DNA from 3 places in the Streptomyces sp. NBC_00490 genome. Region 2 is predicted to be linked to each of the others. Evidence: predicted binding sites of a transcription regulator. Region 2 holds the regulator's gene; each other region holds the start of a gene.
The links. Region 2 encodes HspR, which represses chaperone genes until heat shock. Its sites were predicted from a motif close to TTGAGNNNNNNNNNCTCAA; they were not measured.
Positions count from the first base shown of each region.

Region 1: lon (endopeptidase La) is a predicted target of HspR. The motif match lies at 4,667-4,685, and genes of this name have one in related genera.
Region 3: dnaK (molecular chaperone DnaK) is a predicted target of HspR. The motif match lies at 1,764-1,782, and genes of this name have one in related genera.

Region 1 is NZ_CP107869.1:6,782,247-6,792,423, reverse strand. Features, by position in the region: gene OG381_RS31165 (protein phosphatase 2C domain-containing protein) at 1-564, shown strand, start outside; gene OG381_RS31160 (MarR family winged helix-turn-helix transcriptional regulator) at 595-1,089, opposite strand; gene OG381_RS31155 (lysozyme) at 1,321-2,154, shown strand; gene lon (endopeptidase La) at 2,230-4,644, opposite strand; gene OG381_RS31145 (GNAT family N-acetyltransferase) at 4,809-5,453, shown strand; gene OG381_RS31140 (GNAT family N-acetyltransferase) at 5,549-6,304, shown strand; gene OG381_RS31135 (rhomboid-like protein) at 6,508-7,311, opposite strand; gene OG381_RS31130 (TetR/AcrR family transcriptional regulator) at 7,407-8,066, opposite strand; gene OG381_RS31125 (MFS transporter) at 8,245-9,534, shown strand; partial or broken gene OG381_RS31120 (glycoside hydrolase family 3 protein) at 9,559-10,177, shown strand, end outside.
Region 2 is NZ_CP107869.1:5,553,325-5,563,501, forward strand. Features, by position in the region: gene dnaK (molecular chaperone DnaK) at 1-1,368, shown strand, start outside; gene grpE (nucleotide exchange factor GrpE) at 1,365-2,012, shown strand; gene dnaJ (molecular chaperone DnaJ) at 2,055-3,239, shown strand; gene OG381_RS25250 (heat shock protein transcriptional repressor HspR) at 3,245-3,691, shown strand; gene OG381_RS25255 (PA14 domain-containing protein) at 3,755-6,187, opposite strand; gene OG381_RS25260 (hypothetical protein) at 6,277-6,792, opposite strand; gene OG381_RS25265 (fibronectin type III domain-containing protein) at 6,889-8,592, opposite strand; gene OG381_RS25270 (sugar ABC transporter substrate-binding protein) at 8,872-9,978, shown strand; gene OG381_RS25275 (DUF4352 domain-containing protein) at 9,988-10,177, opposite strand, start outside.
Region 3 is NZ_CP107869.1:8,346,445-8,356,621, forward strand. Features, by position in the region: gene OG381_RS38010 (vWA domain-containing protein) at 1-1,200, shown strand, start outside; gene OG381_RS38015 (OsmC family protein) at 1,250-1,678, shown strand; gene dnaK (molecular chaperone DnaK) at 1,829-3,682, shown strand; gene OG381_RS38025 (hypothetical protein) at 3,796-3,936, shown strand; gene OG381_RS38030 (SAM-dependent methyltransferase) at 4,285-5,106, opposite strand; gene OG381_RS38035 (helix-turn-helix domain-containing protein) at 5,207-6,070, opposite strand; gene OG381_RS38040 (hypothetical protein) at 6,310-6,735, shown strand; gene OG381_RS38045 (helix-turn-helix domain-containing protein) at 6,717-7,514, opposite strand; gene OG381_RS38050 (4a-hydroxytetrahydrobiopterin dehydratase) at 7,633-7,938, shown strand; gene OG381_RS38055 (class I SAM-dependent methyltransferase) at 7,940-8,683, shown strand; gene OG381_RS38060 (hypothetical protein) at 8,667-9,128, opposite strand; gene OG381_RS38065 (hypothetical protein) at 9,125-9,604, opposite strand; gene OG381_RS38070 (helix-turn-helix transcriptional regulator) at 9,667-10,177, shown strand, end outside.

The sequences.
Region 1 (10,177 bases), 1.2 Mb from region 2:
ACCGAGGCATTGGGCCTCGCGGTCTCTCGTACCTCCGAGTCCCACGCGCACGCCTGTGACCTTTCTCACCCACGCACACCACAGGCCACGGTGGTCGTCGCCCGCTGGTCGGCGCGGACGGTGGAGTACCTGGTCCTCTCGGACTCGGCCCTGCTGCTGGAGTCGCAGGACGGCACGGTGACGGCCGTCCTCGACGACCGCCTCGCCCGCCTCCCCCGCTCCGCCCTGGCCACGGACGCCCTCATCGACTCGACCCTGCGCAACATGGAGGGCGGCTTCTTCACCGCCGCGGCCGATCCGTCGGTGGCGGGCCGGGCGGTGACGGGCGCGCTGCCGCGTTCGTCGGTCCGGTCCCTGGCCGCGCTGACGGACGGGGCGGCCCGGTGGGTGGAGAAGTTCCGCGAGGGGGACTGGACGGACTGCCTCACCTTCGTACGGAAGGACGGGGCGGGGGCGCTGGTGGCGCGGGTGCGGGAGCTGGAGAGCGCGGATGCGGAGGCGCGGATGTATCTGGGGCGGAGCAAGACGCATGACGATGCGACGGTGGTGTACGCCGAGCTGTGAGGCGGGCCGGGCTGCCGTCCGGCGGCCGGGTCAGCGCTCCGTGCCCCGGTTCAGCTCATGCAGCAGCCGCGCGAGCTCGGACACCTCGCGGGGGTTCCAGTCCGCCAGCCGGCCCGCGTACCGCGCCCGTCGCGCGTTCCGTACCCGCCCGACCCGGGACCGTCCCTCCTCCGTGAGCTCGACGAGCCAGGCGCGTCCGTCCGCGGGGTCCGGGGCGCGGGTGACGAGGCCCAGGGTCTCCAGGGCGCGCAACTGGCGGGACATGGTGGCCTTGCCGACGCCGATGTAGGCGGCGAGTTCCGTGGCGCGCTGCTGTCCGGACTCCTCGAGCCGCACCAGCAGTCCGTAGGCGGCGGACTCCAGGTCGGGGTGGACTTCGCGTGCCATCTCGCCCTGGTTGGCCCGGGCGCGCCGCAGGAGCACGGTCAACTCGCGTTCCAGCGCCAGGAATTCGGGCTGGTCCAGACCAGTCCTGGGCCCCTCGGGCCCGTCTCCGTGTCCGCCGTCGTTCCCGTCTTGGTGCACGTCAGCCCCTGCCTCGGTCTTCCCGGTCCTGAAAGTTTCCGCCAAATTGCGCCGTCACCGCAGCTCGGTAAGTATTTCGCAGGGCTAGACCAACGGCAGCAACCGGTCCCTCTTCCCACCCGCTCGTCGACGTGCGTAGCTTCTTGACCAGGCGCTGACTGGCATGCCCACGCCATACACCCCGGCCGGGTGTCCCCCACCGAGCATCATCGAAACCCTCGGAGGCACGCCATGCCCGTGCACAGACCCGGATCGCCCCGCCCTCGCCCGCTGTTCCTCACCGGCGTCCTCACCGCCGTGCTCGCGCTGCTGTCCATAGCCCCGGCGTCGGCCGCCGAGTCGCCCGACGCCACCGCCACACCGACCCGCGGCACCGCCCGCATGGGCATGGGCGTCGTCGCCCACGACGGACAGGGCGGCCTGCCCGCCGACACCCGCGCCGCCCAGACCGAGGGCGTCGACGTGGCCAGTTACCAGGGCAACGTCGCCTGGACGACCCTCTGGAACAGCGGGGTCCGGTGGGCCTACACCAAGGGGAGCGAGGGGACGTACTACACGAACCCCTACTTCTCCCAGCAGTACAGCGGCTCCTACGGCGTCGGCATGATCCGCGGCGCGTACCACTTCGCGACCCCGGACACCACGACCGGCGCAACGCAGGCCAACTATTTCGTCGACCACGGAGGCGGCTGGTCCGCCGACGGCAGGACCCTGCCCGGCACCCTCGACATCGAGTGGAACCCGTACGGCGACTCCTGCTACGGCAAGACCAAGAGCGCGATGGTGAGCTGGATCCGTGACTTCCTGAACCAGTACAAGGCCCGCACCGGCCGCGACGCCGTCATCTACACCTCCACCAGCTGGTGGACCCAGTGCACCGGCAACTACGCCGGCTTCGCCGCCAACCCGCTCTGGATCGCCCGCTATGCCTCGACCGCGGGCACCCTGCCGGCCGGGTGGAGCACCTACACGATGTGGCAGTACACCTCGTCCGGGCCGACGGTCGGCGACCACGACCGGTTCAACGGGGCGCTCGACAGGGTGCAGGCGCTCGCCAAGGGCTGACCCCTTCCCCGGTACGGCGAAGGCCCGGGCCTCCCTCACGAGAACCCGGGCCTTCACCTCATCCGATGGCGTCCGTCACGCCGCCACCGGAACCTCCGACGCCGCCCCGGCCACGGCCGGCGACAACGCCAGCTCCAGGACCTGGCGGACGTCCGTCACGGCGTGGACGTCGAGCTTGTCCAGCACCTCGGCGGGGACGTCGTCCAGGTCGGGCTCGTTGCGCTTGGGGATGATGACGGTGGTGACGCCCGCCCGGTGCGCGGCCAGCAGCTTCTGCTTCACACCGCCGATGGGCAGCACGCGGCCCGTAAGCGAGACCTCGCCCGTCATGGCGACGTCGGTCCGCACCAGCCGCCCGCTCAGCAGCGACGCCAGTGCCGTCGTCATCGTGACGCCCGCGCTCGGGCCGTCCTTCGGCACCGCGCCCGCCGGGAAGTGGATGTGCACGCCCCGGTCCTTCAGGTCGCCCACCGGCAGCTCCAGTTCGGCGCCGTGCGAGCGGAGGAAGCTCAACGCGATCTGCGCGCTCTCCTTCATCACGTCACCCAGCTGGCCGGTCAGGGTCAGACCCGCCGCACCCGTCTCCGGGTCCGCCAGGGACGCCTCCACGAAGAGCACGTCACCGCCGGCTCCCGTGACCGCCAGGCCCGTCGCCACACCCGGCACCGCGGTACGGCGCTCCGCCGGGTCCTGCGCCGACTCCGGCACGTGGTGCGGGCGCCCGATGAGGCCCCGCAGCTCCTCGTCCGTCACGGTGAACGGCAGCTTGCGCTCACCCAGTTCGTGCTGGGCCGCGACCTTGCGCAGCAGCCGTGCGATGGACCGCTCCAGGGTGCGGACGCCCGCCTCGCGGGTGTACTCGCCGGCGAGCTTGCGCAGGGCGCTCTCGTCCAGGGTCACCTCGTCCTTGTCGAGGCCGGCCCGCTCCAGCTGGCGCGGGAGCAGGTGGTCACGGGCGATGACGACCTTCTCGTCCTCGGTGTAGCCGTCGAGGCGGACCAGCTCCATACGGTCGAGCAGGGCCTCGGGGATGGCCTCCAGGACGTTGGCGGTGGCGAGGAAGACCACGTCGCTCAGGTCCAGCTCCACCTCCAGGTAGTGGTCCCGGAAGGTGTGGTTCTGCGCGGGGTCGAGGACCTCCAGCAGGGCGGCCGCCGGATCGCCCCGGAAGTCGGAGCCCACCTTGTCGATCTCGTCGAGCAGGACCACCGGGTTCATGGACCCGGCCTCCTTGACGGCACGGACGATCCGGCCGGGCAGCGCGCCGACGTACGTACGCCGGTGACCGCGGATCTCGGCCTCGTCCCGCACCCCGCCGAGGGCGACGCGGACGAACTTGCGGCCCATGGCGTGCGCGACGGACTCGCCCAGGGACGTCTTGCCGACGCCGGGCGGGCCGACCAGCGCCAGGACGGCGCCGCCACGGCGGCCGCCGACCACACCCAGCCCTCGTTCGTTGCGGCGCTTGCGCACCGCGAGGTACTCGGTGATCCGTTCCTTCACGTCCTCCAGGCCCGCGTGCTCGGCGTCCAGGACCGACTTGGCGCCCTGGATGTCGTAGGAGTCCTCGGTCCGCTCGTTCCACGGGAGTTCGAGCACCGTGTCCAGCCAGGTCCGGATCCAGGATCCCTCGGGCGACTGGTCGCTGGACCGCTCCAGCTTGTCGACCTCCTTGAGGGCCGCCTCGCGGACGTTCTCCGGCAGGTCGGCGGCCTCCACGCGGGCGCGGTAGTCGTCGGACTCCTCGCCGTCCTTCTCGCCGTTGAGGTCGCGCAGCTCCTTGCGCACGGCTTCCAGCTGGCGGCGGAGCAGGAACTCGCGCTGCTGCTTGTCGACGCCTTCCTGGACGTCCTTGGCGATGGTCTCGGCGACGTCCTGCTCGGCGAGGTGGTCGCGCAGGTGCTGGGTCGCGAGCTTGAGGCGGGCCACCGGGTCGGCGGTCTCCAGCAGTTCGACCTTCTGGTCGGTGGTCAGGAAGGGCGAGTAGCCGGAGTTGTCGGCGAGCGCGGAGACGTCGTCGATGGCCTGGACGCGGTCCACGACCTGCCAGGCGCCGCGCTTGCGCAGCCAGGCGGTGGCGAGGGCCTTGTACTCCTTGACCAGTTCGGTGACATGGCCCGGCAGCGGCTCGGGCGTGGTCTCGTCGATACGGGTGCCCTCGATCCAGAGGGCGGCACCCGGCCCCGTGGTCCCGGCACCGATGCGCACCCGTCCCCGGCCGCGGATGAGCGCGCCAGGGTCGCCGTCGGCCAGCCGGCCGACCTGCTCGACGGTGCCGAGGACGCCGGTACCGGTGTAGGTGCCGTCGATGCGCGGCACCAGCAGGACCTTGGGCTTGCCCGGCTCGGACCGGGCGGCGGCCTGGGCGGCCTCCACCGCGGCGCGTACGTCGGGATCGTTCAGGTCGAGCGGTACGACCATGCCGGGAAGCACGACCTCGTCGTCGAGCGGCAGCACGGGCAGAGTGAGCGGTGTGGACGTCGAAGCCATGATCTCCCCTTCGGCACTCAAGTTGAGCTATGCCGACTCAATGCACGTGAGCCCTTGATTGTTCCCCGGGACGCGTTCGCTGTGAGCGATCACATCTGCGGGGAAGCGTGACCTGCGACTGTAATAACCCCGGACGGCTTTCATTCGTTACCGGAAGGGGTGCCATGGACCGGCTCGTACGGGCATGGGTGGACGGTTGGGTGCTCTCGCGCGGGGCGGCCCCGCCGGTGGTCGAGGCGTGGGGGTGCACGATCGACGTGGGCTCGGACGGACATGTCGCCCGGCATGTGTTCGGCGCGGTCGGCGACGGCGTCGAGGAGACGGCCGTGCGGAAGGTGGCCGGGGCGGTCACCGGCGCCGGTGTGTGGCTCAAGGTGTTCCGGGATCCGAGCGTGGTCGGCGGCTGGCTCGGCGAGGGCTGGTGGATCGACCCCGAGCCCGGCTACCTGATGGCCCTCCCCCTGACCACCGCACCCGACCGGCCGACGGTCCCCGACGGCTACCGTCTGCGCACCTGGTCCCGCGGCGGCGTCACCCGCACCATGCTCGCCGCCCCCGACGGCTCCTGGGCGGCCCGCGGCCAGCTCGCCCCGACCGGCGCGACGGCGGTCGTCGACCAGATCGAGACCTCGCCGCTGCACCGCCGCAAGGGCCTCGGCACGGTCGTCATGCACACCCTCCAGCGGGCCGCCTCGGAACAGGGCGTGGAGCTCTGCGTCCTGGCGGGGACGCCCGCGGGCCGGGGGCTGTACGAGTCGCTGGGCTGGACGGTGACCGCGCCACTGACCAGCGCGAAGTTCACCGGCTGAGGGCGCCGCGCAAAACCGGTTGCCTCCTGTGCCGGACGCCGTACGGTCGTGCCGTGACCGACACCGAGATCTTCCTCGCCGCCTACGACGACCAGATGCGCGGTGCGCCGCCCACCCCGCCCGCCGGAGTGACGTACGAGAAGGACGGCCCGCTGCTGCGGATCGTCGGACAGTTCCGGGGCTTTGTGAGCGGGCCGCGCGAACTCGGCGTCGACGGGGACGCACTGGACCGGCTCATCGCCTCGCAGCGGGACTTCTTCGCGGCGCGCGGCGAGGCCGTGGAGTGGAAGACCCGGGGCCACGACACCCCGGCCGACCTCACCGAACGGCTCCGCGCGGCAGGCTTCCTGCCGGAGGAGCGGGAGACGGTGCTGATCGGGCGCGCGGCCGACATGGCCGTACGCGAGCCCGTCCTGCCGGAGGGTGTGACCCTGCGGCGGGTCACGACGGACGCCGACATGCGCCGCGTCGCCGCCATGGAGTCCACCGTCTGGGGCGAGGACCGCAGCTGGCTCGCCGACGACCTCATCGGCCGGGTCGCCGCCGCTCCCGACGAGATCGCGGTCTACGTCGCCGAGGCGGACGGCGAGGTGGTCTGCGCGGCCTGGCTGGCCTTCCGCGCGGGCACGGCGTTCGCGAGCCTGTGGGGCGGTTCCACGCTCGCCGAGTGGCGGGGCCGGGGGATCTACCGCGCCCTGGTCGCCACCCGCGCCGCCCTCGCGACCGCGCGCGGCGTCACGTATCTGCACGTGGACGCCTCCGACGACAGCGCCCCCATCCTGCGCCGCCTCGGCTTCGAGCCGGTGACGACGACCACGCCGTACGTCTGGAACCCGCCCCGCACGGCGTGAGGCGGGAGGATCTGCGCGGTGCCGGCGACCAGTTCCGGTCCGGATGACGGCCGTGCGTTCCTCGGTCGTCCGGCCGCCGTGGCCGCCCGCGTCGGCATGGCCCTGGTCGGTAAGGCCGAGGACGGTCCAGCGCTCCCGACGCACCCGCCCCGCCGGAGACCAGGTGTTCGGCCCGTCCGCGCCGAGCCGGGCGCGGCCGGGGACTATGCGGCGGTGGCCGCGCCCGGGACCTGAAGCCCGTACCAGCGCCGGACCACCGGCCAGGTCGCCACCCCGATCGCCAGGGCCATCAGGTGCCCCCACTCGGTCATCGGGTCGGTGAAGGCGAGCAGGTCCTGCACCAGCATCGCCCCGTACAAGCCCAGCAGCGGCCATCGCAGCCATGGCGGGAGCAGTCCGGCGAGCGCGCCCGTCGCGGCGGCGACGCCGAAGCTGATGCCGTAGTCGAGGCGGTGCAGGGAGGTGTCGGGGAGGTGGCCGGCCAGGACGGCGAGGCCCACCGGGACCTCGGTCGCGAGGGTGGCCAGGACATGGCCGAGGAGGAAGACGCCGGCCGCGCGCAGGCCGCCGATCCGGCGCTCCAGCGCGGTCATGACCAGCAGGAAGCCGAGGACGTACGGCGACGCGATCCCGCCCGCGATCCACAGCGCGCTGGCGAACAGGACGAGCACGGGCGTGCGCACGAGGTGGGCCACGTCGGTACTGGAGCCCTGGAGCAGGGTGTGGACGAGGGACGGGTCGGCGTACTCCGTGACGAGCGAGGTGACGGCCAGGACGGCGGCGTAACCGAAGGTGAACGGCGTCCCGGTGGGGGTGGGGAACAGCCGCCACGGGCGGATCCTCGGGCGGACCTCGGGGGCGGCCACGGCGACCGGGAGAGCGGCCGGGACAGGAACCGGCCCGCGCTGCTTCGGCACCCCGTCCAGCAGGCCCGATGCGCTGTCCGGCACGGACGTCGTCCCCGCCCTGTCCTCAGAAGCCCGCGCGGCGACCTCGCTGCGTTCCACCGTGAGGCGCTCCTTCCGTGTCGCTCCAGCCTTCGCACTCCGCCGCCCCCGTGTCTGTGACCGGCGCCACGCGGGCCCCGATTCACAGGTACTTCTCAAGAACCGTCCGGCAGCCCGATCCCTTCCACGGTGACCGCCCGCAGCAGCCGGTCCGCGTACTGCCGGAACCGCCCGACCATGTCGAAGCCCTTCGGGTCGAGCACCCACTGGAGCTGGAGCCCGTCCATGACGGCGGCCGTCTCCTCCGCGAGGGCCACGACATCCGTGCCGGGCCTCAGCTCACCGCTCTGGACCGCGTGCCGGAAGGCGGCGGACATGACCTCGACGAGCTCCGCGTACCGCCGTACGAAGTACGCGTGCGCGGGATGACCGACATCGCCCGCCTCCGCCAGGAGGACGTTGAACATCCGTGTGCGGCCGAGGCGTGCGGCGTTGTGCTCGTGGAGGCGGACGAGGTTGGCGTAGCACTGCACCGCGGTGCCGGACTCCTCCGCGAAGAACCGCTCCTTGTCCTGCCGTTCCGTGCGCTCCAGAACCTGTACGAGCAGGTCCTCCTTGCTGCGGAAGTGGTGCAGCAGACCGCCCTGGGTGATGCCGACGTCCTTGGCGATACGGGCGAGGGAGGAGGCGTGGAAGCCCCACTGGGCGAAGTGTTCGACGGCGGCGTCGAGGATGCGCGAGCGTCGTTCGTCACCCACCGCGTAGCTGCCGCGGCCTGCGGCTTTGCCGGTGCGGGTGCTCTCCTTGGGCTCCATGCCCGTCACGATAACCGACGCCCGGACCGATGGTTACACGTGTCAAACGCCCCATATTTCAAGCCATGTGCGGCGTGATTCTGCCCACGCGAACAAAACCTAGTACCCACTCGGTTTTGCTGTTTCCCTGAGCGGGCCGGCGCGCAACGAAGCCGCCCCCGTCCCCCAGGAGTGCCTCATGGCCGTGAGCCACGACGCCCCGCTCGACGCGACGACCTCCCCAGCGTCCGTCGAGACCCCGCAGCAGGCCGCCCCCGCCAAGCTGATCGCCGCTCTCGCCCTCGCCCAGTTCGGCGCCTACCTCGCCGTCCTCACCCCGGTCATGGTGACCCTCGCCCTCCGGGTCAGCCAGATCGTCCCGGAGGCGGACCGCGGCGCGGCCCTCGGCCAGGTGCTCTCCGTCGGCGCGCTGCTCGCGATGCTCGGCAACCCGGTCTTCGGAGCCCTCTCCGACCGCACCACCAGCCGCTTCGGCCGCCGTCGCCCATGGCTTGTCGGCGGCATGCTGGCCGGCCTCGGCGGACTCGCGGTGGTCGCCGTCGGCACCGACGTGCCGACCCTGCTGCTCGGCTGGACCCTCGCCCAGCTCGGCATCAACGCCACCCTCGCCGCGCTGACCTCCTGCATCCCCGACCTGATCCCGCAGCGCCAGATGGGCCGCGTCTGCGGCATGGTCGGCATGACCACCCCGTTCGCGATCATCGCCGGCTCCGCCATGGCCCAGGCGTTCAGCGGCTCGATGGCCCTCGCCTTCCTGGTGCCCGGCGTGATCGGCCTGGTCACGGTCGGTTCGCTCGCCGCCGTGATGAAGGACCGCCCGGCCCGCGCAGGCGCCTTCCAGCCGTACAGCTTGCGGGAGTTCCTGCGCAGCTTCTGGGTCGACCCGCGCAAGCACCCCGACTTCGCGTGGAACTTCGCCGGCCGCTTCCTGGTCTTCACCGGCGCCTCCTGCGTCACCAGCTACCAGGTGTACTTCCTCATGGACCGCCTCGGTTACTCCGACGAACAGGTCACCGGAAAGCTCTTCACCGGCACCGTCGCCATGGTCGTCGCGATCGTCCTCGGCTCCCTGCTCGGCGGCCAGCTCTCCGACCGCTCGGGCCGCCGCAAGCCGTATGTGCTGGGCTCCTCGCTGATCATGGCGGTCAGCCTCGCCATGATCGCCACAGCCCAGTCCTTCGGGATGTATGTCGCCGCCGTGGTCGTCTTCGGCTTCGGCGAGGGGCTCTACCTCTCCGTCGACATGGCGCTCGCCGCGGCCGTGCTCCCCAACCCGGAGGAGTCCGCCAAGGACATGGGCGTCCTGAACATCGGCAACGCCCTCCCCCAGTCCCTCGTCCCCATCGTCGCCCCCGCGTTCCTCGCGATCGGCACAGGCGGCGGCAACTACAGCGCGCTGTTCCTGTTCGGCGCGATCGCCGCCGTACTGGGCGCGCTGGCCGTCCAGTGCATCCGTAGCGTCAAGTAAGCCCACGTCTTAGGGAATTCCGGGATGACGACCCCCACGTACCGCGATCCGAACCGCCCCGTCGACGAGCGCGTGGCGGACCTCCTCTCCCGCATGACACTGGAGGACAAGGCCGGCCAGCTCTTCCACACCATGCTCGCCATGGGCCCGGACGGCACCCTCGCCGAGGACGGCTCGTTCCTGACGTGCGGCACCACCGAACTCGTGACGGAGCGCCGGTTGAGCCACTTCAACCTGATCGGCCAGGGCACCGCCCGTGAGATGGCCACCTGGGTCAACCGGGTCCAGGAACTGGCCGCGAGCACCCGGCTCGGCATTCCGCTCACCCTCTCCACCGACCCGCGGCACGCGTTCACCGACAACCCGGGCGCCTCCTTCCTGGCCGGCGACTTCTCGGCCTGGCCGGAACCGCTGGGCCTGGCCGCGATCGGGGACGCCGAGCTGGTGGAGAGGTTCGCGGACACCGTGCGCCGCGAGTATCTGGCGGTCGGCTTCCGGGTCGCCCTGCACCCGCAGATCGACCTGGCGACCGAGCCGCGCTGGTCCCGCCAGTCGGGCACGTTCGGCTCCAGCGCGGAGGTGACGAGCGAGCTGGTCCGGGCGTACGTCCGCGGCCTGCAGGGCCCGCGGCTCGGCCCGGAGT
Region 2 (10,177 bases):
CTCGACAAGGACGACCAGACGATCCTCGTCTTCGACCTCGGTGGCGGCACCTTCGACGTGTCCCTCCTGGAGATCGGCGACGGCGTCGTCGAGGTGAAGGCCACCAACGGCGACAACCACCTCGGTGGTGACGACTGGGACCAGCGCGTCGTCGACTACCTGGTGCAGCAGTTCAAGGCCGGCCACGGCGTGGACCTCGCCAAGGACAAGATGGCCCTCCAGCGCCTCCGCGAGGCCGCCGAGAAGGCCAAGATCGAGCTGTCGAGCTCCACCGAGACCTCGATCAACCTGCCCTACATCACCGCCTCCGCCGAGGGCCCGCTGCACCTGGACGAGAAGCTCACCCGGGCTCAGTTCCAGCAGCTGACCGCGGACCTCCTGGAGCGCTGCAAGACCCCGTTCTTCAACGTCATGAAGGACGCCGGCGTCTCCATCAACGAGATCGACCACGTCGTCCTCGTCGGTGGCTCCACCCGTATGCCCGCCGTGGCCGAGCTCGTGCGCGAGCTCACCGGCGGCAAGGACGCCAACAAGGGCGTCAACCCGGACGAGGTCGTCGCCATCGGCGCCGCCCTCCAGGCCGGTGTCCTCAAGGGTGAGGTCAAGGACGTCCTGCTCCTCGACGTCACGCCGCTGTCGCTTGGTATCGAGACCAAGGGCGGCATCATGACCAAGCTCATCGAGCGGAACACGACGATCCCGACCAAGCGGTCCGAGATCTTCACCACCGCCGAGGACAACCAGCCCTCCGTGCAGATCCAGGTCTACCAGGGCGAGCGCGAGATCGCGGCGTACAACAAGAAGCTCGGGATGTTCGAGCTGACCGGTCTGCCGCCGGCCCCGCGCGGTGTCCCGCAGATCGAGGTCGCCTTCGACATCGACGCCAACGGCATCATGCACGTGACCGCGAAGGACCTCGGCACGGGCAAGGAGCAGAAGATGACCGTCACCGGTGGCTCCTCGCTGCCGAAGGACGAGGTCAACCGGATGCGCGAAGAGGCCGAGAAGTACGCGGAGGAGGACCACGCCCGCCGGGAGGCCGCCGAGTCCCGCAACCAGGGCGAGCAGCTCGTCTACCAGACGGAGAAGTTCCTCAAGGACAACGAGGACAAGGTCCCCGCCGAGGTCAAGACCGAGGTCGAGGCCGCCGTCGAGGAGCTGAAGACCGCGCTCAAGGGCGAGGACACCGCCGAGATCCGCACCGCCACCGAGAAGGTCGCGGCAGTCTCGCAGAAGGTCGGCCAGGCCATGTACGCCGACGCCCAGGCCGCGGGCGGCGCCGACGCCGGTGCCGAGGCCCCCAAGGCCGACGACGACGTCGTGGACGCCGAGATCGTGGACGACGAGCGCAAGGACGGTGCCGCGTGACCGAGGAGACCCCGGGCTTCGAGGAGAAGCCCGACGTCCCCTCCGGCGCGACCCCCGACGACGCCGAGCCGAAGGCCGCCCCCCAGGAGGGGGCGGCCCCGGCCGGGGACGCAACAGCACAGATCGCCGGTCTGACGGCCCAGCTGGACCAGGCCCGCAAGGCGCTCGAGGAGCGCACCGCGGACCTCCAGCGGCTCCAGGCCGAGTTCCAGAACTACCGCCGCCGCGTGGAGCGGGACCGGATCACGGTCAAGGAGATCGCCGTCGCGAACCTCCTGACCGAACTCCTGCCCGTGCTCGACGACATCGGCCGCGCGCGGGACCACGGCGAGTTCGTCGGCGGATTCAAGTCCGTCGGTGAGTCGCTGGAGACCGTCGCGGCGAAGATGGGTCTGCAGCAGTTCGGCAAGGAGGGCGAGCCCTTCGACCCGACCATCCACGAGGCCCTGATGCACAGTTACGCGCCGGACGTCACCGAGACGACGTGCGTGGCGATCCTGCAGCCCGGGTATCGCATCGGCGAGCGCACCATCCGCCCCGCGCGGGTGGCCGTCGCCGAACCGCAGCCGGGCGCGCAGACGGTCAAGGCCGAGGAGGACTCCCCGGCCGAGGACGACAAGGACAACGGCCCTGAGGAGGGCTGAGGTCACCACTGAGCGGGACACCAGGAAGGGGGCGCGTCGAGGATGAGCACCAAGGACTTCATCGAGAAGGACTTCTACAAGGTCCTCGGCGTCCCCAAGGACGCCACCGAGGCCGAGATCAAGAAGGCGTACCGGAAGCTCGCCCGCGAGTTCCACCCGGACGCCAACAAGGGCAACGTCAAGGCCGAGGAGCGCTTCAAGGAGATCTCCGAGGCGAACGACGTCCTCGGTGACCCCAAGAAGCGCAAGGAGTACGACGAGGCCCGCGCCCTCTTCGGCAACGGCGGCTTCCGCCCGGGGCCGGGCGCGGGCGGCGGCTCCTTCAACTTCGACCTGGGCGATCTCTTCGGCGGCGGCGCGCAGGGCGGTGGCGCCGGGGGTTCCGGCGGCTTCGGCGGCGGGATCGGCGACGTGTTCGGGGGCCTGTTCAACCGGGGCGGTACGGGCACGACCCGGACCCAGCCCCGGCGCGGCCAGGACATCGACACCGAGGTCACGCTGAGCTTCACCGAGGCCATCGAGGGCGCCACGGTGCCGCTGCGGATGTCCTCGCAGTCCCCGTGCAAGGCCTGCTCCGGCACCGGCGACAAGAACGGCACACCGCGCGTGTGCCCGACCTGTGTCGGCACCGGCCAGGTGGCGCGGGGCTCCGGCGGCGGCTTCTCCCTCACCGACCCCTGCCCGGACTGCAAGGGCCGCGGACTGATGGCCGAGCACCCCTGCCTGGAGTGCAACGGCAGCGGCCGCGCCAAGTCCTCCCGGACCATGCAGGTCCGCATCCCCGCCGGGGTGACGGACGGTCAGCGGATCCGGCTGCGCGGCAAGGGCGCACCGGGCGAGCGCGGCGGCCCGGCCGGCGACCTGTATGTCACCGTGCACGTCGACACGCACCCGGTCTTCGGCCGCAAGGACGACAACCTCACGGTCACCGTCCCCGTCACGTTCACCGAGGCGGCCCTCGGCGGCGAGGTGAGGGTCCCCACCCTCGGCGGCCCCGCCGTCACGCTGAAGCTGCCGCCGGGTACGCCCAACGGCCGCACCATGCGCGCCCGGGGCAAGGGCGCGGTCCGCAAGGACGGCACCCGCGGCGACCTCCTGGTCACCGTCGAGGTGAGTGTCCCGACGGACCTGACGGGGAAGGCTCGTGACGCCCTCGAGGCGTATCGCGAGGCGACCGCGGGTGAGGACCCGCGGGCGGAGCTGTTCCAGGCGGCGAAGGGAGCTTGATCGAGATGGACGGCCGTCGACGCAATCCGTATGAACTGACCGAGGAGACCCCGGTCTACGTCATCTCGGTGGCGGCCCAGCTCTCGGGCCTGCATCCGCAGACCCTGCGCCAGTACGACCGCCTGGGTCTGGTCTCCCCGGACCGCACCCCCGGCCGGGGCCGCCGCTACTCGGCCCGCGACATCGAACTGCTCCGCGCGGTGCAGGCGTTGTCGCAGGACGAGGGCATCAACCTCGCCGGTATCAAGCGCATCATCGAGCTGGAGAACCAGGTCGCCGCGCTGCAGTCCCGCGTCGCCGAGATGGAGGCCGCCCTCGACGGCGCCGCCGCGGCGATGCAGCAGCGGGAGGCGGCGGTGCACGCGTCGTACCGCCGTGACCTGGTGCCGTATCAGGAAGTGCAGCAGACCAGCGCGTTGGTGGTGTGGCGTCCCAAGGGGCGGCAGGACTGACGACGCGGGTATGTGAGAGGGGCCCGGAGGGATGAACCTCCGGGCCCCTTCACATGCGCGGGCTCAGAGCCAGGAGTCCCAGATGCCGTACGCCATCGGCGTGGACGCGGCCTCCGCGCCGGCGGCGTCCAGGCGGACGACGCGGTAGTAGTACAGGCCCAGCGTGTCCTCGTGGACCGTCTCGTCCTTGTGGAACACGGCGTCGTACATCGTGCCCTCGGTGAGGGTGACATAGGCGGCCGAGGCCGGGTCCCAGCGCTCCACGCGGTAGCTCGCGAACCGGCCGCAGTCGCCGAGGCCGGAGCTCTCGGAGCAGCCGACGTACAGCTCCGGGTACTGGTCCTCACGGATCTCGGTCCCCGTCCAGCCCGGCGGCCGGGTGTCGGGCAGGGTGACGGAGAGCTCGGCGGCGTGGAAGGCCTCGGGCCCCGCCCACCCGTCGATCAGGGGGGAGCCGTCCGTGGCGGCCACCTTGTAGGTGTGCGCGGCACCGTCGGGGACCGTCGGGCAGAGGATCTCGGTGTCGGCCAGGGAGTCGCCGGTCCAGCAGTTCTGGTCCCAGACCGTCTCGCCGGTCTCCGGGTCCGTGACGCCCTGCCACACCTTGTAGCCCGTGACGTCGTCGTCGGCCGGTGGCGTCCAGGTCAGGCGTACCCCGAGCGGGATCCGCTCGGCGGCCAGGTTCTGCACCGGGGCCGGGCGCTCGGTGTCCGGGGTGGTCGCGGTGGCGGCGGGGCCGGGCTGCGACTCGTGGCCGTACGGGTCGACCGTCACGACCGTGTAGTCGTACGTCGTCTCGGAGGCACCGGAGACGTCCCAGCAGACGCCGTTGATCTGCCGGGCGCCGGCGTAGTCGGGGGCGTCGCCGGTGTTCCAGGTCCAGTACGTCCTGGGGTCCGTCAGCGGCAGGTCCTGCGAGTCGTTGGGCTTGCAGGCGGTCACCGTGCTGCTCTCGCCGGTCGCCTTGTCGGTGCGGACGATCCGGTAGGTGAGCAGCGGCTTGTCCTCGCCGAAGGTCCACGGGTCGGCGCTGCTCCACTCGATCATCACCCCCTCGTCGAACCTGTCCGCGGTGGTGCTGAACGGGGCGATCGCCCCCGGCCGGTCCGCCATCGTCAGCGTGACCTCCACCGGGGCGGCCGCGTTGCCCTTCGCGTCCACCGAGCGCACGGCGTACCGGTAGCTGTCGGCGACCGCGACCAGCTGGCGCGGCACCACGTCGGTCCCGGTGGTGGTGGTCGGGGTGTCGCCGGTGGCGCCGGGCAGCGCGTCGAGCCAGCCGCCGGTCTCCGCGTCGTACTGCAGGACCTGGTAGGAGGCGGCCCCCTCGACGGGTGACCACAGCACGTGCGGAACGCCCGACCGGTACGCGACGCGCGCGTCGGCCGCGGTCGCGGGCGGTGTCCGGTCCGAGGTGGTGAAGGTGGCGGCGGGCGAGTACGCCGACCAGTTCCCGACGGCGTCCCGGGCCCGGCCCCGATAGGTGACCTTGCTGCCGTCGGCGGCGTAGCCGGTGTCGCAGATCGCGCCCTTGGTGCCGGTGTAGACGGTGGCCCAGGTGTTGGTGGCGGGGTTGAGGCGCTGCATCTCGTACAAGGCGATGTCGGCCTTGTTCGCCGCGGTCGTGACGAGCTCGGGGGCCGCGTAGGGCTGGTCCACCGGGCAGGCGTCCATCTCGACGAACGGCGCGGCGGGCGGGGTGGTGTCCACGCTGGTGACCGCCTGGTCGGCGGTGCCGGCCGAGACGTTGCCCGCCTTGTCGTGGGCGCGGACCTCGTAGTAGTAGCTCGCGCCGGTGGGCGGAGGGGTGTCCGTGTACGAGGTGGAGGTGGTCGTGGCGAGCGCCGTGCCGCCGAAGGAGGCGCCCTTGAGCCGCCGGTAGACCTTGTACCCGGCGAGGTCCATCTCCTTGTTCCTCGCCCAGGTGAGCTTGGCCTTGTTGCCGCTCTTGTCGTACGAGACGGAGATCCCGGCCGGGGTGAGGGGCTTGGTCTTGTCGACGGTGGCCGAGGTGCGGGGCGTGTAGCCGAACTTGACCTTGGCGGAGCCGGTCCAGTTGACGTAGTCGACGCGCAGGGTGTGCTTGCCGGAGGGGATGGTCACGTTGACGGTCTTGGAGACGGTCGACGAGACGTTCTTCCAGAGGTCGATTCTGCGGACGCCGTCGACGTAGACCCGGATGCCGTCCAGCCCGGAGGCGGCGAGGGCGAAGGGGCCGCCGGAGCCGAAGTCGCGGGTCACGGACCAGCGGACGCCGAAGTTGTTCGAGGGCAGGCCGGAGGCGGGGGCTCCGCTCCAGCTCTGGTCGATCGCGCTGTCGCAGTCCGTCTTCTTCGGGGTGCCGGAGAAGCTCGTGTTCGCGAAGAGCTGCCGCTTGAAGACCGGCGAGGCGCAGGTGGTCGCGGCGGAGGCGGGCGTGAGCGTGAGCAGGGTGCCCGCGGTGGCGAGGACGACGGCGGTCGCGGCAGCCGCGGTCGTACGTCTGGCTGGGTTCATGCGGTCCTTCGGTCCTGATTCGACGACGGGAGAGATCACCGTCGTCGAATCAGGACCGGCAAGGGCACCGATTGGTTGTACGAAGTTCCTCAGGGAAACACGTCGAAGACCAGGTCGGCGGCCGTCGCCCACATCGACTCCGCGCCCGTGCCGAACGCGGCGGCCAGCGCGTAGCCGACGGCCGCGTCCATGGCGTCCGGCTTGGCGTCCGACCGCCACTCGGCCGCCTTCACCTCGCCGCCGCCCCTCGAGTGGAAGTCGCCCAGCCGCCGCCCGTCGCGCAGGAGGCGGCTGTCCGGCATGGAGTGGGGCACCAGCCGCCAGTGCCGGCCCGCGTGCCGGACGTCGACCCGGTACGAACGCCGGATCAGCCGTCCCCGGCCGGGTGCCAGCGCGGCCGCCTCACCGCCGACGCTGAGGACGAGCAGACCGGCGTTCCGGGTACCGATGGGGGTCTCCCCGTCGTCCTTGGTGCCGGTCGCCCGGCTCAGCACGACCCGCGGTATCGCCTCACCCTCGACGACGACTTCACCCCGCCAGGAGTTCAGGCGGACGGTGAGCGGGCCGAAGAGGGTGTCCGTGACAGAGCTTTCGCTGATGGTCATACGGTCCTCGTGGGGTCGTCAGAAGTTCGGTGCTCTGACTGTCCAGTCGCCCGGGGGAGCGGGTTCGGTTCCATCGGAGGCCACGGCGGAGACGGTTCATCCGGTGTTCTCCGGGTCCGCGAGGGGCTCGGTGACCGTGACGTAGGAGAAGTCCTCGCCGCTGGTGAGACGTGAGTTGCCGGCTTCGTCCACGGCGACGACGGCCCAGCGGACGGTCTCGCCCCGGGGGTCGTAGATCTCGTGGGAGTAGTACAGGGTCGGCTCGTCCAGCCAGGGCTGCCGGACCTCGCCCCACAGTTCGTACTGCCAGTCGCCGTCGACGAGAACGCCCCGGTGAACGGTGTAGTGGTCGACGTCCTCCTCGGTGCTGCGCTGCCAGGCGAGTTCGATGTCGGTGCCGTTGACCGCGCCGCGCAGACCGCCGACGGCGGCCGGGGTGAGACCGGTGGCGGGCGCGGTACCGGTGACCGGGGCCGACGGAGCGGATTCCTGGTCCTGGGTGTCCACGGCGGTCACCGTGTACGTGTAGGAGGCGCCCTGCCGGACGTCCGAGTCCGTGTACGAGGTCTTCGTGGCGCCGACCTCGTCGACGAGCAGGCCGTCGCAGTAGATCCGGAAGTGGCCGAGGTCGCGGGTGACCGGGCTGGTGGGTGCCTTCCAGGACAGCGTGACGCCCGTGCCCGCCTGTGTCGTGGCGGTGAGGCCGGTGGGCGCGGACGGCGCCCAGTCGCCCCGTTCCAGGCCGGTGGACGCGGACCTGGCGGACCTGTTCCCGGCGGCGTCGACCGCGGTGACCCAGTAGCTGTACATGAGGCGTTCCTCGACCTTGGTGTCGAGCCATGAGGTGCCGCTGACCCTGGCCACCTGCACCACCGGTTCGTCCTGGCCGTCGGTGTCCCAGCGCCGGTGCACGAGGTACTCCGCCGCCCCCGCGACCGCGTTCCAGGACACCGTGACGCCCGGCTGGCCGTCGGCGGCCCCGACTCCGGCGGGCTTCGTGGGCGCGGCTCTGTCGGCCGTGGTGACGGACCTGTCGGCGCTGCCCGCGGACTCGTTGCCGGTCTTGTCGTAGGCGCGGACCTCGTAAACGTAGGTCGCGCCGGTCGTGGGCGGAGCGTCCGTGTACGAGCCCGCCGTGGTCGTGGTCAGCTTCTTCCAGCTGTCGTCGCCCTTGAGCCGCCGGTAGACCTTGTACCCGGCGAGGTCCATCTCCTTGTTCTTCGCCCAGGTGAGCTTGGCCTTGCCGGTGGCCGTGTCGTACGAGGCGGCGATGCCGGTCGGGACGAGGGGCCTGACCGTGTCGACGGTGGCCGAGGTGCGGGGCGTGTAGCCGAACTTGACCTTGGCGGAGCCGGTCCAGTTGACGTAGTCGATCCGGAGGGTGTGCTTGCCCTGGGGAATCGTCACGTTGACGGTCTTGCTCACCGTGGTCGAGACGTTCTTCCAGAGGTCGATTCTGCGGACGCCGTCGACGTAGACCCGGATGCCGTCCAGCCCGGAGGCGGCGAGGGCGAAGGGGCCGCCGGAGCCGAAGTCGCGGGTGACGGTCCAGCGGACGCCGAAGTTGTTCGAGGGCAGGCCGGAGGCGGGGGCTCCGCTCCAGCTCTGGTCGATCGCGCTGTCGCAGTCCGTCTTCTTCGGGGTGCCGGAGAAGCTCGTGTTCGCGAAGAGCTGCCGCTTGAAGACCGGCGAGGTGCAGGTGGTCGCGGCGGAGGCGGGCGTGAGCGTGAGCAGGGTGCCCGCGGTGGCGAGGACGACGGTGGTGGCGGCCAGGGCCGTCGTACGTCTGGCTGGGTTCATTCGATCCTCTGAGCGGAGTGGGAACGGCGGGCGTGGACCGTCGTGATCACGACTCGTGAGGAACGGAGTTGGTTGTGTGGCGTTGCGCACTTTTCAAAGCCCCGCAGGCTGAGCCGACGGCTCAACCGCCCTGCATCTGCACAGAAGCTACACGCGTTAACGTTGCTATCTCATTTGACGGTTGCTTCTTGACTGATACGTGAAGGCCGCGTTGGCTTCCTTCACCTGGGTGCGCAATATGCGCCCGAGTCCGGAAGGCACCAGATAGTGAGCTCCCCAATGCGTCGTACCACCCTGTGCGTGGCCGTGTCATCGATGGCCCTCTCGCTCTCCGCCTGCGGGGCGCTGGGAGTCTCGGGGGACAGTGCCGACGCGACTCCCACCAAGGGCGACGACGTCACCGTGGGCGTGCTGATGCCGGAGCGGACCAACTCGCGCTACGAGGAGTTCGACTACCCGATCATCCAGAAGAAGGTCGCCGAGCTCACCGACAAGAAGGGCAACACGGTCTACGCCAACGGCGAGGCCGACGCGGACAAGCAGGCGACCCAGATGCAGAAGATGATCGACGACAGGGTCGACGTCATCCTGCTGGACGCCGTGGACTCCAAGAAGATCGCGTCGACGGTGAAGAAGGCGAAGGACGCGGGCATCCCCGTCATCGCCTACGACCGTCTCGCCGAGGGTCCCATCGACGCGTACGTCTCCTTCGACAACGAGCTCGTCGGTGAGGTGCAGGGCCGCACCCTCGTCGAGTCGCTGGGCTCGGACATCGACACCTCCGAGAAGATCGTGATGATCAACGGCTCGCCCTCCGACCCGAACGCGGGCCAGTTCAAGGCGGGCGCGCTCTCCGAGATCAACGGCAAGGTGACGATCGCCAAGAAGTACGACGTCGACGGCTGGAAGCCGGAGATCGCCAAGAAGGACATGACCGAGGCGATCGAGGCGATCGGCAAGGACAACATCGCCGCCGTCTACTCCGCCAACGACGCCATGGCCGGCGCCGCCATCGAGGCCATGGAGGAGGCGGGCATCACCAAGCTGCCGCCGATCACCGGTCAGGACGCGGAACTGCCCGCCGTGCAGCGGATCGTCGCCGGCGAGCAGTACATGAGCGTGTACAAGTCCTACCCGCTGGAGGCCGAGGCCGCCGCGGAGATGGCCGTCGCCAAGGTCCAGGGCAAGGACATCCTGTTCGACTCCCTCACCCAGGACTCCGTCGACAGCCCCACCGACAAGGGCATCCCGGCGCAGCTGGTGACCGTGTCCGCGCTGACGCGGGCGAACATCAAGAGCACGGTCGTCGCGGACGGCATCTACACGGTGGACCAGATCTGCACCGCCAAGTACGCGGCGGACTGCGCGGCGATCAAGCTCAAGTAGGCCGGCCGCTCAGTTGCCGGCCAGCGGCTTCATCGGCACCAGCACCCCGTTCGGCGCCCGTCCGATCGGCTTGGTGCTGGTGAAGCTGGACGGGTCGTTGTCCCCCGAGACGCGCAGACCGGTGGCCTTCGCGTCCTTGGGGACGTCGTACCAGAGCTCGACCTCCATGAGGGTGTGGCCGCCGAGCTTCACCGTGTCC
Region 3 (10,177 bases), 2.8 Mb from region 2:
GCGTCGATGCGCGGCGGCTCCACCCGACTCCAGCCGTGGGAGCGGGCGTTGAGCTGGTTCGTCTCCTCCTACCCGCTGCTCGGCGGCATCGCGGCCGGTATCACCCTGGTCGCCGACGCCGAACTGGCCCGCGCCCACGACATCTCCGTCGCCGCGGTCAACGCCGAACTCGCCGAGATCTACATCAACCCGCTGCGCGAACTCGACGACGAGGAATGGCGGTTCGTCCTCGCCCACGAGATGCTGCACGCCGCCCTGCGCCACGGCGACCGCTGCGGCACCCGCGACCCGTACCTGTTCAACGTGGCCTGCGACTACGTCATCAACGGCTGGCTGGCCGACATGCAGGTCGGCACGATGCCCGACGGGCTGCTCCACGACCCCGGGCTGAAGGACCTGTCCGCGGAGGAGGTCTACGACCGTATCGCCGGCGACATGCGCCGGATGCGCCGCCTGGGCACCCTGCGCGGCAAGGGCCTCGGCGACGTCCTCGGCGGCCCGCTCGGCTCGCCCCGGGACTACGTCGACCTCGACGAGTTCTACCGCCGCGGCCTCGGCATGGGCCTGGACCTGCACCAGGAGCAGTCACGCGGGTTCCTGCCCGGCGGTCTGGTCGAGGAGATCCGCGCACTCAGCCACCCACCACTGCCTTGGGACGCCCAACTCGCGCGCTGGTTCGACGAGTTCGTGCCCCGCCCTGAACCCCTGCGGACGTACGCGCGCCCCTCCCGCCGCCAGTCGTCCACCCCCGACATCCCGCGCGCGGGCCGGTACTTCCCGCCCGAGGAGATCGCCCGCTGCACCTTCGGCGTCGTCCTGGACACCTCCGGGTCCATGGACCGGACCCTGCTCGGCAAGGCGCTCGGCGCGATCGCCTCGTACGCCGAGGCCCGGGACGTACCGGCGGCGCGCGTCGTGTTCTGCGACGCGGCCCCCCACGACGCCGGTTATCTGCCGGTCACCGAGATCGCGGGCCGGGTCCGGGTGCGCGGTCGCGGCGGTACGGTCCTGCAGCCCGGGATCGACCTGCTGCACCGGGCCGACGACTTCCCGCCCGGCGCGCCCGTGTTGGTGATCACGGACGGCTGGTGCGATGTGCTGAGGGTGCGGCGCGAACACGCGTATCTGATCCCGGAGGGCGCGCGGCTGCCGTTCAGCCCGCGCGGGCCGGTCTTCAGGGTGAGCCGCGCCCGAGTGTGATCGGATGGGGTGCATCACCCGGAACCGGGACCACACGAAAGGACTGACCGTGGCTACCACGCGCTCCGCACACACCGTCTGGGAAGGCAACCTGCTCGAGGGCAACGGAGTCGTCACCTTCGACTCCTCCGGCGCCATCGCCGAGCAGCCGGTGACGTGGGCTGCCCGCACGCAGGAGGCCAACGGCAAGACCAGCCCCGAGGAGCTGATCGCGGCCGCCCACTCCAGCTGCTTCTCGATGGCGTTCTCGCACGCCCTCGCGGGGGCCGGCACCCCGCCCACCAAGCTCCTCACCTCCGCCGACGTCACCTTCCAGCCGGGCGAGGGCATCACCGGCATCCACCTCACCGTCGAGGGCACCGTGCCGGGCCTCGACGAGGACGGCTTCGTCGCCGCGGCGGAGCAGGCCAAGGTGAACTGCCCCGTCAGCCAGGCCCTCAAGGCCGTACCGATCACCCTGTCGGCGAAGCTCGCCTGACACCCGTACGTCCCGCACTGCCGCGTCCCCCTCGTGAGGGGCGCGGCAGCGCGCATTTCCGGGTACCCGGCATGGGTACGCGGCATTGACAACAGCGCACTCAAGTTTTGTGCTGGAGTCCGGGAAGTGCCCTGGCGGAAGGGGACAGCGATGGGACGCGCGGTCGGGATCGATCTGGGGACCACGAACTCCGTGGTGGCAGTCCTGGAGGGCGGCGACCCCACAGTCGTCGCCAATGCGGAGGGGGCCAGGACCACACCGTCGGTCGTGGCCTTCGCCAAGAACGGCGAGGTGCTGGTCGGGGAGGTCGCCAAACGGCAGGCGGTGACGAACGTCGAGCGGACGGCCCGTTCGGTGAAGCGGTACATGGGCGACGGGAGCTGGCGCTTCCCGGACCAGGGGGACATCGACGGCACCCGCTACCGGGCGCAGGAGCTCTCCGCGCGGGTGCTGCAGAAGCTGAAGCGGGACGCCGAGTCCTATCTCGGCGAGGACGTCACCGACGCGGTGATCACCGTCCCGGCGTACTTCGACGACACGCAGCGCCAGGCCACCAAGGAGGCCGGGGAGATCGCGGGCCTGAACGTGCTGCGGATCATCAACGAGCCGACGGCCGCCGCGCTCGCCTACGGCCTGGACCGGGGCGAGGAGCAGACCGTCCTCGTCTTCGACCTCGGCGGCGGCACCTTCGACGTCTCCCTGCTGGAGATCGGCGACGGCGTCATCGAGGTCAAGGCCACCAACGGCGACACCCATCTCGGCGGCGACGACTGGGACCAGCGGGTCGTGGAGCACCTGGTGAAGAAGTTCCAGGGGCAGTACGGCGTCGACCTCGGCAAGGACAAGATGGCGCTGCAACGGCTGCGCGAGGGAGCTGAGAAGGCCAAGATCGAGCTGTCGAGCTCGTCGGAGACGACGATCAACCTCCCCTACATCACCGCCTCCGCCGAAGGCCCCCTGCACCTCGACGAGAAGATGACGCGCGCCCAGTTCCAGGAGCTGACCGCCGACCTGCTCGACCGCTGCACGACCCCCTTCCACCAGGCCGTCAAGGACGCCGGCATCAAGCTCGCCGCGGTCGACCACGTCATCCTCGTCGGCGGCTCGACCCGGATGCCCGCCGTCACCGACCTCGTCAAGGAACTCACCGGCAAGGACCCGCACAAGGGCGTCAACCCGGACGAGGTCGTCGCCGTCGGCGCGGCCCTCCAGGCGGGCGTCATCCGCGGCGACGTGAAGGACGTCCTGCTGCTCGACGTCACCCCGCTGTCCCTGGGCATCGAGACCAAGGGCGGCATCATGACCAAGCTCATCGAGCGCAACACCACGATCCCCACCCGGCGTTCGGAGATCTTCACGACGGCGACCGACAACCAGCCCTCGGTGGGCATCCAGGTGTACCAGGGCGAGCGGGAGATCGCCGCGTACAACAAGAAGCTGGGCGTCTTCGACCTGACCGGGCTGCCGCCCGCGCCGCGTGGCGTCCCGCAGGTCGAGGTGGCGTTCGACATCGACGCCAACGGGATCATGCACGTCTCCGCCAAGGACCTGGCGACCGGCCGGGAACAGAAGATGACGGTCACCGGCGGCTCGGCCCTGCCCAAGGACGACATCGACCGCATGATGCGGGACGCGGAGCAGTACGCCGAGGAGGACCGCAACCGCCGGGAGGCGGCCGAGACCCGCAACCAGGCCGAGCAACTCGTCTACCAGACCGAGAAGTTCATCCGTGACAACGACGAACGCGTCCCCGCCGACACCAAGTCCGAGGTGGAGTCGGCGATCTCGGAGCTGAAGACGCTCCTGGAGCAGAACCCCGACACGAACGCGCTGCGCACCGGCGTCGAGAAACTCGCCACCGTCAGCCAGAAGATGGGCCAGGCGATGTACGCCCAGGCCCCGTCGGAACCCACCGACCAGCAGCCCGCGTCTCCCGAGGAGGAAGGCGTCGTGGACGCGGAGATCGTCGACGACGACAAGGACCCCAAGGGCGGGGCGGCCTGAGAGGCCGGCCGCAGCGGGCTTCACGGAGGGACACAAGCATGGGTGACCACAGGACACGACGCGCACGGTTAGCGGCTCTGGCGGCCGGTTCGCTGCTGGCGGGGGCCGCGGCCGTGGGTGTGGCCGGGGGCGGGGACACGCCGGACAACTGGGAGTGGTCCGTGGACGCGGCCCCGGTCGGCCACCACGAGAACAGCACGGACGGACACGTCGACGGCGGCGCCGCCCCGGCCGGCCACATCGAGGGCGGCTGACGGACTACGCGCCCGTCTTCTCCCGACCCGCCGTTCCGGCCGCGGCCCCAACTCCTCGGGGTCGCGGCCGCGGCACACGACATACGGGCGGAACAGGTACGGCACCGGTCTGAATATGTGCACCGGTCGGCTGTACGGCACGAACGTGATCAGCGCCGTCCCGATGCCCGCGCGGGTCGGACGAGGGCGTGCCGGGCCGGAAGCGCCTGCCGGCCCGCAGTGGCGCCGCACCCGGCTCCGAGGGCGGGGCCCGGGTGTCGGTCACCTGCGCACCCTTGCCGGCCCGTGCCCCTCGAAGCCAGGGCCGGGCAGGGGAGCGCGCCCGTCGGCGGCACCCCTGGGGTCAGGTCACGGCTTGCGGGCGACCCCCGCGTAGACCGGGACGATGCCCTCCGCCTGGGCGGCGACGTCCTCGGGGGCCGGGCGCCAGCCGGAGACCGGGATCACGCCGGGGCCGAGCAGTTCCAGACCGTCGAAGAACCGCGAGAACTCGGCCAGCGACCGCGGGTAGAACGGTGTGCCGCCGGCCCGGAAGTGCTCCGCGGCCCTGGCGATCGCCTCCGGGCTGAGGTCGGGGGTGACCTGGGACAGGATCACGAAGCTGCCGGGCGCGAGTTCGGCGACGTACCGCGCGAGCAGGCCGTACACGTCGTCGCCGTCGGGTTCGTCGTCCAGATAGTGGGTGAGCGCCACCAGGGACAGCGCGACGGGCCGCGCGAAGTCCAGGGTCTGCGCGGCCAGCCGCAGGATGGTGCCGGGGTCCCGGACGTCGGCGTGCACATAGTTCGTGGCGCCCTTGGGGGTGCTGTGCAGCAGCGCCTGGGCGTGCCGGAGCACGATCGGGTCGTTGTCGGCGTACACGACCCTCGACTCCGGGGCGACCTCCTGGGCCACCTGGTGGAGGTTCGGCTCGGTGGGGATGCCGGTGCCGATGTCCAGGAACTGGCGGATCCCGGCCTCGGCGGCCGTCCGCACCGCCCGGTGCATGAACCGGCGGTTGGCGCGCGCCCCGCGCACCGCGGTGTCGTCCGTGGCGAGGATCCTGCGGGCCAGCGCCTCGTCCACCGGGTAGTTGTCCTTGCCGCCCAACCACCAGTCGTACACCCGCGCCGGGTGCGGCCGGCTGGTGTCGACGGTGGTGGGCGCGGCTTCGGATCCGGATCCGGTCATGCGGTGTCTTCTCCTCGGTGCGCGGTGCCTGACGGGGTCTGCTCGCAAGTCGTCGGGGATGACGGGAAGGTTGCCGTGCGCGGCCCGAGTGGTGCGTGGCTCAATACGTCGCGCGGCGCTCCCGCAGGATCTTCTTGGTGCGCTCGGCCGACGCGGCGCGCGCCGTCATGTGGTCCAGGACCTCCAGATGCGCGGAGACCTCCGCGCGCGAGTCCAGGTACAGGGCGCCGGTCAGATACTCGGTGAACGCCATGTCGGGCAGTTCCGGCTCGGCGAAACGGAACAGCGAGAAGGGCGCGTACGTCCCCGGGTGCGGACCCGCGGCGAACTCCGCGATCTGCAGGGTGACCCGGTCGCGCTCGGCGAACTCCAGGAGCCTGTCGAGCTGTTCCCGCATGATCTCGCCGCCCCGTCCGACCGGCCGGCACAGCACCGTCTCGTCCATGATCACCCACAGGTGGGGCGGATCGGGCTTCTCCAGAAGCTGCTGCCGGGTCATCCGCAGGGACACGTGCCGCTCGATGGTGTCGGAGCCCTGCTGCGCGATCGTGCCCGCCTCCATGACGGCGCGGGCGTACGCCTCGGTCTGCAACAGGCCGGGCACGAAGTGCGGTTCGTAGGAGCGGATGATGCGGGCGGCACCCTCCAGGCTCACGTACAGGCTGAACCAGTCCGGCAGCACATCGTGGAACCGCTGCCACCAGCCCGGCTGGTTCGCCTCCTCGGCCAGCGCGACGAAGGCGTCCGTCTCCTCCTCCGCGACGCCGTACGTGGACAGCAGCAGCTGCACGTAGGGGATCTTCAGCGCGACCTCGGCCATCTCCATGCGCCGTACGGTCGCGGGAGCCACACGGAGGACTTTCGCGGCCTCCTCGCGCTTGAGCCCGGCCGCCTCCCGCAACTCCTGGAGCCGTCTGCCGAGCACCACCTGACCCACGGTGGGCGCAGGCCGCCGCTCACTCACGCCACGCCTCCCCTACGCGCCGAAGTCTGCAGGGCAGTGTGCCACGTTCCGCTTCCGGTCTCACAGGGGCGGGGGTGAGGCGCTCACCACGTGTGGCATTACTTCGGGGGTAATCGACCGGCCGGGCCCGGGGCGGGATCGTGGTGACACCGGGTTCCGGGCCGGCGCACTCCGGTCCGGAACCCGGGTACCGCCCTTTCTCCCCGCCTCAACTTGACCCCGTCGGAGGGTGATTCGCCATGTCCGCCACCCAGCTGTCCGCTCTTGTCCGCACCGGCGACCCGCACACCGCGCTGCGGCGCTTCCTCGCCCTCGACGCGGTCGTCACCGGCGCGAACGCCCTCGCCTACCTGGCCCTCTCCGGGCCGCTGGGCGTCCTGTTCGGGGTCGACTCCACGCTGCTGCTCGCACTCGGGACGTTCCTCGCGGTGTACGCCGCGGCCGTCGGCCTGCTGGCCAACCGGGCCCGCCCGGCCGCGCTGCCGGTCCGGGCCGTCGTCGAGATCAACCTCGCCTGGACCGCGGTGAGTTGCGTCGCCCTGGTCCTGTGGCTCGCCCCTTCGACGGCGGGCGCCGTGTGGACCGTCGTGCAGGCCCTGACCGTCGCCGGGTTCGCCGTCCTCCAGTACATGGCCCTGAAGGCCCGTCAGGACATCAGCGACTGAAGGTACTTGACCGTCGCCGGGTCGGCCGGGAGGAACGTCTCGATGGCCAGCTCGGCGACGGTCACGTCCATGGGGGTGTTGAAGGTGGAGATGGAGGAGATGAACGACAGCACCCGGCCCTCGTGCTCGATCAGCATCGGCAGCGCGAAGTACGGTGCGTCTTCCAGCGGTTCACCGGAACCGGCGTCCGGCACGGGATACGCCGCCACCTCCTCATACAGCTCCCGCAGCGGCTTTGAGCGGTGCAGCGCGATCTGCCGCTCCATCTGCGCGAGCAGATGCCCGCGCCACTCGCCGAGGTTGCGGATCCGGGGGGCCATGCCCTCGGGGTGCAGCGTCAGCCGCATCGCGTTCAGCGGGGGTTCGAGCAGCGACTCCGGGATGCCGTCGAGCAGCATGAGGATGCCCCGGTTGGCCGCGAGCACGTTGTACATCGCGTCCAGCACCAGTGCCGGATACGGCTCGTAGCCCTGGATCAGCCGCTCCATGCCCGCCCGCACGGAGTCCAGCGCCGGGTCGTCCAGCGGGGTCTGCGAGTAGTGCGGGGCGTAACCCGCCGCCAGCAGCAGCGCGTTGCGCTCCCGTACGGGGACGTCCAGATGCTCGGCCAGCCGCAGCACCATCTCCTCGCTCGGCCGGGAGCGGCCCGTCTCGATGAAGCTGATGTGCCGGGCGGAGGAGTCGGCCCGCAGCGCCAGTTCCAGCTGACTGACCCGGCGCTGTTCGCGCCAGGCCCGCAGCAGGGGGCCGACGCCCTTGTCGGCGGCAGTGGTGGTCATACGAGGACCGTAGACGACGAAGGGGCACACCGGGCAAGAGAACCCGGCTGACCAGGGCTTCGGCGGGCTCCGTGTGGCACGCTGAAGGAGAACCCGCAGTCCAGGAAGGAGCAGCGTCATGCCCCTCGAACCGCTGTCGCAGAAGGACGTCGAAGATCGGCTCGCGGAACTGCCGGGCTGGTCGCTCGACGGTGACCGCCTCGCCCGTTCCTACCGTCTGTCCTCGCACTTCGCGGCCACGGCGATGGTCGTCCACATCGCCCGGGTCCAGGAGGAGCTCGACCACCACTCCGATCTCACGCTCGGCTACAACACGGTGTCCCTGACCGTGAACACGCACAGCGTGGGCGGCGCGGTGACCGAGAAGGACTTCGAACTCGCGCACAGGGTGGAGGCGCTCGCCCCCGGCCACGGAGCCCGGTGAGGTGCTGGACTACGACAAGGAGGCCGACGCCTACGACATCACCCGCGGCGGCGAACCTCGCGCCGCCGCGGCCGCCGACGCCGTCCTGGGCCTGGTCCCCGAGGGCGCCCGCCGCCTGCTGGACGTGGCCTGCGGCACCGGGATCGTCACCCGGCGGCTCGCGAGCGCACGGCCCGCGCTGCGGGTGGCGGGCGCCGATCTGACGTACGGCATGGCACGGATGGCCGCGGCCCGCCTGCCGGGGTCGGTCGTCCTCGCGGACGGCCGCCGACTGCCCTTCCCCGACGGGGCGTTCGACGCGGTGACCAGTGTGTGGCTGCTGCATCTCGTCGACGACGCGGAGGACGTGCGCAGCGTCGTCGCGGAGTGCGCCCGGGTGCTGCGGCCCGGCGGGGTGTACGTCACCACCGTCGACAAGGCGGCCGCGCACGACGTGGGCAGCGACATCGACGCCGTCCTCGCCCCGCGCCCCCGCCGGCCCGCCCCGGACGCCGAGCCCCGCGTCGAGGGGTACGCCGCCGCGCAGGGCCTGGTGGACGCCGGGCGGGCCCGGTTTCCGGGCCGGGGGCAGGGCCGCAGCCCTCGCCGTACGGCGGCCGACCTGCGGCGCGGCTGGTTCACCCTGCTGCCGCCGGGCGACCCGCGCACCGACGCGTTCGCCGCCCGCCTGGAAGCCCTGCCGGACCAGGACCGGCCGCGCCCCGACCCGGTGTTCGCGCTGCGGGCCTTCAGGAAGCCCGGGTGAACTCCATGACCCAGTTGGTCAGCCAGGTGTCCCCGCCGTCGAGCGAGAAGGCCTGCTCCCAGCGGGCCCCGGTGGCAGAGACATCGGACCAGACGAACCGCACCCGCACGTCCTTCCCGTCGTGCGTGTCGTCGCCGTAGAACTCGCCGCGGTCGCCGTCGAACCGGCCGAAGACCGGCGGGAAGAGAGTGCCGCTGCGACTGGAGGCCCAGTTCAGCGACCACAGCTCGCTCTCCCGGTCGAACAGCCGCAGGGTCGCGCCCTTCGCGGCGAGATGCGGCATGTCGATCTCGTCGACGTTGGCGGCGCCGTCGAACAGCGGCCAGCAGCGGCTGGTAGCCCGGAACTCCTCCCAGGCGCTGTCCGGGTCGAGGAAGTCGGTGCGGCGGCGGTTGCGGACCTGCCACTCGCCGTGGAGGAAGTCGAAGTCGTGCGGGCTGCTCATGCGCGGTCCCCCGTGGTTCCCTCGGGCAGGGAGTCGGTCAAGTAGGCGGCCAGGTCCGGGACTTCGGGGGCCAGCAGATGCCGCACCCACGCGTCCCGTTCGTGCAGGATCGGCGGGAGCTCCCAGACACAGCCGATCCACGGCAGGTCGGGTCTGATGAAGTGGGTGGGGTCGCGGTCGGGGCAGCCGAGCACGGGCTGGCCCGCGGAGGCGCCGCGGAAGTGCAGGACGTTGTCCCACACCCAGCTGTAGGCGTTGAGGTAGGCGCCGTCGTCGCCGCCCCGGTGCAGGACGACGAAGGTCGCGGGCGGGGTGCCGTCCGGCTCCGGCAGCAGCTCCGGGAGGATCTCGTACGCCGCCTTCTCCACGTCGGGCGCGATGCCCGCCGGGTCGGCGGTGACGTGGTAGCGCTTGATGTGCCGGCCGCCCACCTCGATGGGTGGGGGGACGGTGAGGAGTTTCTCGGTGAAGCTCATGCCGGGACGTTAGGACCGCTTCACTGACATCCTCTGTCAGTGAAGTCTGGGATTCTGTGGTGGTGAGGTCCAGTCGGCTCGTCTCGATCCTGCTCCTGCTCCAGACCCGGGGGCGGATGACCGCCGCCCAGCTCGCGCAGGAGCTGGAGGTGTCGGTGCGCACGGTCTACCGGGACGTGGAGGCGCTGAGCGCGGCCGGGGTCCCGCTGTACGCCGACGCGGGGCATGCCGGCGGCTACCGGTTGCTCGACGGCTACCGCACCCGTCTGACCGGGCTCACCGCCGACGAGGCCGAGGCGCTGTTCCTCGCGGGTGTGCCCGGTCCGGCCGCCGAGCTCGGTCTGGGCTCGGTGCTGGCGGCGGCGCAGCTGAAGGTGCGGGCGGCGCTGCCGGTGGAGCTGCGGGCGCACGCCGACCGGATCAGCGGGCGCTTCCATCTGGACGCACCCGGCTGGTACGCGGAGGCGGAGGAGACGCCGTATCTGCCGGCGGTCGCCGACGCGGTGTGGAACAACCGTGTACTGAATATCGTATACCGTCGGTGGCGTGCGCCGACCGATGTGGAGCGCCGGC